DNA from 3 places in the Lysinibacillus sp. FSL K6-1151 genome. Region 2 is predicted to be linked to each of the others. Evidence: riboswitches for the same ligand, from Rfam matches in the RefSeq annotation. Region 2 holds a riboswitch; each other region holds the start of a gene.
The links. A riboswitch is a leader RNA that binds a small molecule or an ion and turns the genes downstream of it on or off. The one in region 2 is predicted to bind lysine.
Positions count from the first base shown of each region.

Region 1: linked by a shared signal. The riboswitch ahead of MHI04_RS01310 (amino acid permease) and the one ahead of MHI04_RS11135 (transporter substrate-binding domain-containing protein) in region 2 are both predicted to bind lysine.
Region 3: linked by a shared signal. The riboswitch ahead of MHI04_RS16065 (aspartate kinase) and the one ahead of MHI04_RS11135 (transporter substrate-binding domain-containing protein) in region 2 are both predicted to bind lysine.

Region 1 is NZ_CP152040.1:273,925-277,187, reverse strand. Features, by position in the region: gene MHI04_RS01315 (Nramp family divalent metal transporter) at 1-425, shown strand, start outside; gene MHI04_RS01310 (amino acid permease) at 669-2,132, opposite strand; lysine riboswitch at 2,215-2,391, opposite strand; gene MHI04_RS01305 (MFS transporter) at 2,568-3,263, shown strand, end outside.
Region 2 is NZ_CP152040.1:2,287,488-2,290,750, reverse strand. Features, by position in the region: gene MHI04_RS11140 (amino acid ABC transporter permease) at 1-623, opposite strand, end outside; gene MHI04_RS11135 (transporter substrate-binding domain-containing protein) at 794-1,651, opposite strand; lysine riboswitch at 1,770-1,956, opposite strand; gene odhB (2-oxoglutarate dehydrogenase complex dihydrolipoyllysine-residue succinyltransferase) at 2,299-3,263, opposite strand, start outside.
Region 3 is NZ_CP152040.1:3,336,711-3,339,973, forward strand. Features, by position in the region: gene MHI04_RS16060 (YslB family protein) at 170-604, shown strand; gene MHI04_RS16065 (aspartate kinase) at 700-1,926, opposite strand; lysine riboswitch at 2,040-2,218, opposite strand; gene uvrC (excinuclease ABC subunit UvrC) at 2,328-3,263, opposite strand, start outside.

The DNA of each region.
Region 1 (3,263 bases), 2.0 Mb from region 2:
ATTTAGATGTTGCCTACAATGGCTTAAAAGATGCGCTCGGCCCCATGGCTGCTATTTCATTTGGTCTTGGTTTACTTATTGCCGGGCTAGCTAGCTCCTCTGTCGGGACGTTAGCAGGTGATGTAGTCATGCAAGGATTCATTCAAAGAAAAATACCACTTTATTTACGTAGAGCGATTACTATGGTGCCGCCTCTAGTCATTATTGCATCAGGCGTGAATGCAACCTATGCGCTCGTTCTAAGTCAGGTCGTTTTATCTTTCGGTATTGCATTTGCTCTTGTCCCTCTTGTTATGTTTACAAGCAAACGAAACATCATGGGCAGTTTAGTCAATCACCGTATTACAACGTTTTTAGGTTGGTTTGTTGTTGTTATCGTTGTGACATTAAATATTTACTTACTGTGGGAAACAATATTTGGATAATAAAAAGCCAGGTACTCGAGATGAACTGCCCCGTAAAAGTTTGATTTCTAACTTTTACGGGGCAGTTCAAGAATGGGTACCTGTTTTTTATTTGATTAGACATCGACTTTCGAATGGCTAGTTAGTAAATACTAATATTACTCTATATATGATATTATTTTTTGATATTTTTAACGACGATTAAGACATAAAAAGCTGTCCCATAAACCAATCATTCATTAGTTTACAGAACAGCCCTACTATTTAATCTTCCACTTTTAAATCACATTCTTGAAGTGAAAGCATTTTTGTTTTGTGCTTGATTTTGTAGCCAAACCATAACAGTAAAAATAGTGGGATTCCAACATAAGAAACTAATATCCCATACCAATCAATTTGGTCTCCCGTAAAGGCCGTGTAATTTTGCCCAATGACCACAATCATACAAACAGTAAAGGCAAATAGTGGTCCAAACGGGTACAATTTTGCTCTATAAGGTAATAGCTTTGGATCTAGGCCCTGTGCCTCAAATGCACGACGGAAGCGATAATGACTAAAGGCAATGCCGAGCCATGCAATAAAACCAGACATACCAGAGGCGTTTAACAGCCAAATATAAACAACGCCATCACCAAAGAAAGACGCTAAAAAAGCTAAGCAACCTACAGCTAATGTTGCCATCAATGCATAAATTGGTATTCCTCGACGACTTAGCTTTGTGAAGAACTTAGGCGCATGTCCATCCACTGCTAATTGCCATAGCATACGTGATGATGCATAAAGCCCTGAATTTCCAGCTGACAGCATAGCCGTTAAAATAATGGCATTCATTAACGAAGCTGCAAAGGCAATACCTAAGCGGTCAAACACTAATGTAAACGGTGATACTGCGATATCTTCTGATAATAAGCGTTCATCTGTAAATGGAATCAACATTCCGATTGCACCAATTGCTAAAATATAAAACAAAAGAATACGCCAGAATACGGATTTAACAGCCTTTGGAATATTTTTTCCTGGATCGTCTGTTTCACCTGCTGTAATCCCAAGTAACTCTGTTCCTTGGAATGAAAATCCGGCTGCTAGGAAAATTCCAAATGTAGCTAGGAAGCCACCGTGAAATGGTCCATCACTAATAAAGAAATTAGTAAAGCCTACAGGTGCCTGTCCACCTAAAATACCAAAAATCATTAATAAACTGATAATAATAAAAACAATGACTGTCACTACTTTAATCATCGCAAACCAATATTCACTTTCTCCATAGCTCTTTACAGAAAGTAAATTAAATGACAGTACAACAGCAATAAATAATACTGTCCAAAGGGCTGATGAACTATCAGGGAACCAATATTTCATAATTAAGGATACTGCCGCAATTTCTGCTGCAATAGTGATTGCCCAGTTATACCAATAGTTCCAGCCTAATGCAAAGCCTAGTGCTGGATCTACAAATTTTGTTGCATACGTACTAAATGAACCGGATGATGGCATATAGGCAGCCATTTCCCCTAAGCTTGTCATTAAAAAGTACACCATAATACCGATTAGGGCGTAGGCAAGCAATGCACCACCAGGTCCAGCTTGTGCAATGGCACCACCACTGGCTAAAAATAGTCCCGTACCAATTGTACCGCCTAAAGAAATCATTGTGATATGACGGCTTTTCAATTCTTTTTTCAGCTTTGGCGCTTTATGTCCGAGCTGATTTACTTTTATTTCACTCACGATATAGCTTCCTTCCTATTTACGAGGCAAAAAAATGCCATCACATATACACTGTGATGGCTAAGTTAATCCTCAGTTTTTCCTAAATGATAGCTCAACACGTTGTGCAAACGTGACAGTTCTGTTCCTTTCGGAGACAGCCCCAGCATGAGGTTTTCAAGTCCCCTCACACTTCGGCAATATTCCCTTTCAGCTAATCTCATCAATGCTTGTCATTTCCATTAGCATACTTATAAATATCGCGACCTCTACCTCAATACAAACATGAGGCATATAATTATTAAATTTATGATGCTTATTATATTAGCATAAGACCTTTGACATTTCAATATAACAATAAATGTTCTGTATTTTGTGAATCTTCTACTATTTTTATTAGTTTGTTAAAGTGTTATAGTAGTTCAATTAGAGCGGTTACGAACAGGGGGATTTATTTTGACTACAAATGATCATTCCGCTAGTTTTCCGAGTAAAAAAATTAGCTGGAGGGGAACAACCTTACTTTTAGTCTTCGGAGTTATCTTTATAGCCTCTACATTAAGAATGCCACTAACTGTTGTTGGCCCTATTATATCATTTATCCGTGACGATCTTGGTATTTCTAATGTACTTGCAGGCTTTCTAACAACGATTCCATTGCTCGCTTTTGCTACCATCTCACCATTTGCGCCCGTTGTAGCACGCAAACTAGGGCTTGAGCTAACACTATTTTTATCCACTATTTTATTAGCCTTGGGGATTGTTCTACGTTCCCTTGGTACAACGGGGTTACTTGTATTTGGTACTGTACTCATCGGCATAGCCATATCATTTGGAAATGTGCTGATTCCAGGATTATTAAAATTAAAATTTCCATACCATGTTGGTTTATTAATGGCATTTTTCACTATGTCGATGAACTTAACGGCTGGGCTTGGCGCAGGTATTAGCTATCCTATAGCCAATTCATCATTTGGCTGGCAAGGAGCGCTGTCCATTGCACTTGTACTAGTGGTCGTAACGATTTTAATTTGGATACCTCAATTGAAATCAAATAAACCTGAGCCAGCCACTACCTCTAAAATGACGAGTACACCCTTATGGAAGTCACCTGTTACTTGGGCTGTCACAGGTGCAATGGGATTACAGTCT
Region 2 (3,263 bases):
AGAATACATGCGACAAAGAATGATTCAAAATAACGGAAGTTGTTACCTGAAATTGATTTTGTTTGGAAGAATAATTCCGTTACCCCAATGACATTTAATACGGCTGTATCCTTAATATTCATAATTAATTGGTTACCTGTCGCCGGCAAGACATTGCGTGCTACTTGTGGTAAAACAACATGCAGCATGATTTGGAAGTGATTCATACCAATTGCCGACGCTGCCTCGTATTGACCATTATCAATCGAGACAATACCACCTCGAACAATTTCTGCCATATAGGCCCCTGTGTTAAGGGAAACGACTAAAATACCTGCTGTAATAAAATGCATATCGATACCAAATGCGATATCTAGTCCGTAGTAGACTACCATAGCCTGTACAATCATTGGTGTACCACGGAAAAATTCAACATAGCATGTCAGGATAAAATTAATAAGCTTTAAGCTATAAAATTTTAAACCTTTTTTACGAACTGGAATCGTATGCATAATTCCAATGAAAAATCCGATGAATGCACCAATAATTGTACTAATAATCGAAATCAGTAACGTATAATACGCACCTCGTAAAAACATTTGCCAGTTGTTTTCAATAATTGAAAGTATCCATTCAAGACTCATGATGTTCCTCCTAACAATGTCATGTTGCTTGCTTATTTCCTTCGTGTCCTAGCTATTTCTACTATTCTATGATTTGTTACGCTAGGACATTATCATTATGTAGAGAGGTTCTCATTTTGATAATGATGAAATGATCATGCACGGACCAGCAACTAGCCCGTGCCTTGTCATTATTGTGCTGCTGGTTGTTGAGAAATCGCTTCTTCCATAATCGCTTGACGATCGTCTTCCGAAATACCTTTTAGGATTTCGTTGATTTTTTCACGGTTTGCATCGTCTTTACGTAAGCCTACAGCAATCGAAGTATTGGAAAGATCCGTATCAAAGCCTTCTTCAAATGCGACATATGTGAACTTATCGTTGGCAGCAGCAGCGGAAATACCTTCTGGACGTTCTGCTACATAGCCATCAATTTTGCCAGCCTCTAAAGCGACACGCATTGCGGGGAAGCTTTCCATTGCTGTTTGTTTTTCTACACCGTTAATTTGATCAATAACGTTGTAGTTCGATGTATTTAATTGTGAAGTAATTTTAGCACCAGAGAAATCTTGAATCGATTTTGCATTTTCATACTTGCTACCTTTCTTAATAACCATAACGAAATCAGAAGTATAGTAGTTTTCTGTAAAATCAATCGTTTTCTTACGCTCTTCAGTTGGTGACATACCCGCGATAATCGCATCAATTTTGTTAGATTGTAGCGCTGGTACTAATCCGTCCCATTCCATTTTGACAATGACTAGCTCTTTGCCTAAGCCTTCAGCAATTTTTTTTGCCATTTGGACATCGTAGCCGCCTGCATACTCTGCATTATCAGCAATTTTCACTGCACCATTAGCATCACCTTGCTGTGTCCAGTTAAATGGTGGATAGCCAGCCTCCATTCCGATTCGGAATTCACCGCCACTTGCTTCCTTATCAGCACCAGCATCACCTGAACCGCCATCCTTTTTGTCGCTAGTGCCACATGCAGCTAGCACAATTGCTGTCATGATAGAGATCATTACTAACAACCATTTTCTTTTCATAAAAAACTCCCCTTTTCTGTAAAAAAATAAGACAACTGTAATAAAAAAGACCTAAGTATATTGAACTTAGGTCTTACCTTGTATGACAGTTGCCCAAATCCTCACTATAATTTCCATTTTCCGAGATAGCACAACCTAGTAAATCTGGAAATCCATTTACTAGGACAGTCCTGCACTTATTCACTGCAGACCCAGCATAAAAGTACGAGCTCCTTTTATACTTCGGCGATATTTCCTTCTTCATTGCGTCTTCGCTTGCTTGAACTCAACAATGAACTAATAAATACCGCGCCTCTACCTCACTGGTAAACGTTAGTGAGGTTTGTTTATTTAATTGATATTTAGATACTACTATAAAACTAGTACACTCGTCAAGACAGTTTTAACATTTTTCTGACTAATGGCAATATTAGGATATTGTTCGTTCTCTATTCATTTTAAATCGTTAAGCTTCTATCTATATTTCTGAAAATTAAAACAAATTTTTATTATGGAGTATGTGCTCTATGTGAGAAAAGTTATGTTTATGTCTTTTTTGCTCCTCTAAACGATATAACATTAGTACTCTTTCAAACATAGAATCGGTCAAAATCTTTCGTCATGCATAAAAAAACCCTGCTGAACATTGTTCGCAGGGTTGAATCGCATTATGAATTTAATAGTAAATCTTCAGGATTTTCGATTAATTCTTTAACTGTTTTTAAGAATCCTACAGAATCTTTTCCATCGATGATACGGTGATCGTAAGAAAGTGCTACATACATCATTGGACGGATTTGAACTTCACCATTTACTGCAACTGGACGGTTAACAATTGAGTGCATACCTAAAATACCAGCTTGCGTACCGTTCATAATAGGAGTTGACATTAATGAACCGAATACACCACCATTTGTAATTGTGAATGATCCACCAGCCATGTCATTTAAGCCTAATTTTTTATCACGAGCTTTTGTCGCTAAGTTAGCGATATCTTTTTCGATTTCTGCAAAGTTTTTGCTGTTTGCATCGCGTACAACTGGTACAACTAAACCTTCTTCAGTTGATACAGCAATACCGATATCAAAGAAGTTATTTAAATGAATTTCATCGCCAGAGATTTGAGCGTTTACGTATGGGTATTTTTTTAGTGCCGCAACAACAGCTTTTGTGAAGAATGACATGAAACCAAGTTTGATGTCGTTTGCTTTTACAAACTCTTCTTGTTTACGTTTACGAAGTGCCATGATATTTGTCATGTCAATTTCGTTAAATGTTGTTAACATTGCTGTTGATTGTTTCACTTCTAATAAACGTTTAGCAATTGTTTGGCGACGACGGCTCATTTTTTCAACTGTTACACGGTCAGAATTAGCTGCTGGTGTAAATACTACTGGGCCACCTGAAGTTGCTACTGATGTAGGTGCTGCTACTGGTGCTACAGCTGGAGCTGTACCATGAGCTGCTACATCTTGTACACGTACACGTCCTTGTGGATCTACTGGAGATACTGCTGCAAGGTTGATACCTTTTTCACGAGCAAGACGACGTGCTGCTGGAGAGGCGATTACTCGCTCACCAGAAGTTTCTTCTACAACTGGAGCCGCTGCTACTGGTGCAGATGCTGCTTGTG
Region 3 (3,263 bases), 1.0 Mb from region 2:
ACATGTTTATTGTACTCTCAAGAGCTACGAGCGTCAAGGCAACTCGGAGTTTTTCATAGAGCTTATTAAAGAACTAATCTAGTACATGATGCGTTGTTTTTTCTCGAAAAATCTATCATTACTTTATTACTGTTGAATTTTAAGAAAATTCTAAGAAAGAAGGATAACAATGTTAAACACTCCATCTCCTACAATTTCATCATTTGGTTATGAGCTCATTCGCGATCATATTCTATCTTCTATCCTTGGTAAACATGAGAATGATGTCCTTTATTGGGCAGGTAAAGAGCTTGCTCGCAAGTTCCCATGCAAAAGTCAAGACGAACTTATCGCATTTTTCGCAGATGCCTGCTGGGGTACACTAGAGCTCATGAAGGAATCAAAGGATGGTCGCATTTTCCAATTGACAAATGCCCCTGAAATATTGCAAATCAAACAACGAAGCTTTAGACTGGAAGCAGGATTTATAGCAGAGCAAATTCAATTAGCTAAAGGCTACCTTACAGAATGCTATGATGAAAAGCGAGAAAAGCAGCACTATGTCATGTTTACAGTCAAATGGGATGTCAAGGAACGTATTATGAATACCATCCCTACTGAATGATGAAAAGGATTGTCTCCCTATTCAACGGGATGACAATCCTTCTTTTTTCTTCCTTTAATTTCGGACTATTACATAAAATACTGTTTCTTCTATTATTATATATAAAGTGCTTGCTCTAAATTGAATTCATCATGCAAGGCATTTGCTGCACGAATCATATCATCCTGTGGTACAACAACAGACACTTTTATTTCAGACGTACTAACCATTTTTATAGGAATATCTTCACGACGTAATCGATCAAACATGCGAGCAGCCACACCTGGATTAGAGGCCATACCTGAGCCAATGATAGAAACCTTCGCCAACCCTATTTCAAAGTCAGCAAAACTAAAGCCAAGTGACAATTTACTATCTTCTAGAACACGCAATGTTTCCGCAAATTCTTCTTTTAAAATGGAAAAAGACACAGTTGGTTTTAAGCCATCAATGATTGCCTGTACAATAATATCTACATTAATGCGGTTTTCTGCAAGGATTGTAAACATATCTGCCAATGCACCATCGGCATACGCATCATACCCCACTGTTAAACGGATAATATCTGACTCAAAGGCTACACCACGGACGACTAAATTTTTCTCCATTTCCACTTCCTCCTTCAATAAAGTACCTACTGACTCTACTAAGCTAGAGCGTATAATAACGGGCATTTGAAATTTTTTTGCTAACTCCACTGCACGAGGATGAATAACATGTGATCCTAAATTAGATAACTCCAGCATTTCATCATAGGAGATTTCCTGCAGCTTTTGAGCTTTGCTGACATAGCGTGGATCTGCTGTATAAACACCGTCAACATTTGTGTACATATCAGTTCGCTCTGCTTCCAATGCTACCGCGAGTGCTATAGCTGTTGTTTCAGCTCCGCCTTTGCCAAGTGTAGTAATATTTTGTTCCTCATCAATACCCTGTTCTCCAGCAATCACTACAATTTGTCCCTGTACAAGATGTTCTTCAATACGACTGTCATCGATATAGTCAATACGTGCATGACGATACTTATAATCTGTATGTATACCTGCTTGCCATCCAGTTAAGGACACTGCCTCATAGCCCGCTTCCTGTAATGCGATGGCAAATAAAGCGCTGGATAATTGAGAGCCCGTAGACACGACTGCAGCTAATTCTCGTTTGGGCACTTCGTCCGTTAGTTGATGTACCATCGTTTGCACATCTTTCATTGTGTGTCCCATTGCTGCAACGACCACGACTACATCGAAGCCTCTGTCCTTTTCAGCAATCGCCTTCCTTGCTGCCTCTTGGATTTGTTCAGTAGAAGCTAGTGCAGCCCCTCCAAACTTCATCACTATTTTAGCCATTTCTTGCGTTCTCCTTTCCAGTCATATATTTCACCTGCTTCTAGAAAACTAAAAGGCAGCCTCCACATAACGTGAAAGCTGCCTATAACATGTACAATGATCGTAACTTGTGCATGTGTGATAGCTCTCCGAAACTTTTAGAATCGACAATCTTACATTTCTTAAATGTAAAACCAGTACAACAAAGGAAACAACAATGCTATACTTCGGCAAGCTCCCCTTTCACACACGATCTCTGGACTTGTTCATCCTCCATTGTGTTACTCTTGAATCTTGCACCTCTATCATCACCATAAAGTGAATGTATTCAATTGGTTTAACGCTGGCGTCAACATGCTAGCCACACCAGTTCGCTATTCATCACATTGACGAACAATGTTATTTACAACCTTAGCACATGTCTATTCCTTTGACAATGACTCTTGCTGAAAATAGCTATAAATTTGGCTCGCTAAATTAGCAGGTATTCCTGCCTCCTGCAAAGCTAGCTCGCTCGCCTCTCGAATTTTCTTAACTGAACCAAAATGTTTGAGCAACTGCTGCTTGCGTTTTGGCCCCACACCTTCAATATGGTCTAACACCGATTGAATGGCATGCTTCTCATGCTGTTGGCGCAAGAAGGTAATAGCAAAGCGGTGAACTTCGTCCTGAATTCGTTGTAATAAATAAAAGCCATCACTAGTACGCTTTAAGGCAATTACTTCTGGTGGATCACCAAACAATAGCTGCGACGTATTATGCTTATCATCTTTTGCTAAACCTGCAATCGGTATAACAAGTCCAAGCTCATCTTCTAGTACTTCACGGGCGACTTCCATTTGCCCCTTGCCACCATCAATTAAGACCAAATCTGGCAATGGCAAGCCTTCCTTTAAGACACGCGAATATCGCCGACGTATAACCTCTTGCATCGCACCGTAATCATCATGCTTTGCAGCCGTACGCGTTTTGTATTTACGATATTCCTTTTTCGCAGGCTTTCCATCAATGAAGACAACCATAGCCGATACAGCATCCGTGCCATGCATATGACTATTGTCAAATGCCTCAATTCGTAATGGCGTTGAAATACCTATTGCTTCACCAAGTGCCTCACAAGCACCAATTGTCCGTTCTTCCTGCCGTTCAATTAGCTGGAATTTAGCTGCCACAGCAATCTCAGCATTTTTAGTTGCTAATTCAACCAATTCCCTCTTTTGACCTCTTTTTGGTGTAAGAACTTTAAGCTCTAATAACTCCGTTAAGATGGCTGCATCAATTGCTTGTGGAATAAAAATTTCTTTCGGCTTAATATGCTCTGGTTTTTCATAAAAGCGGCCAACAAATGTTAAAAACTC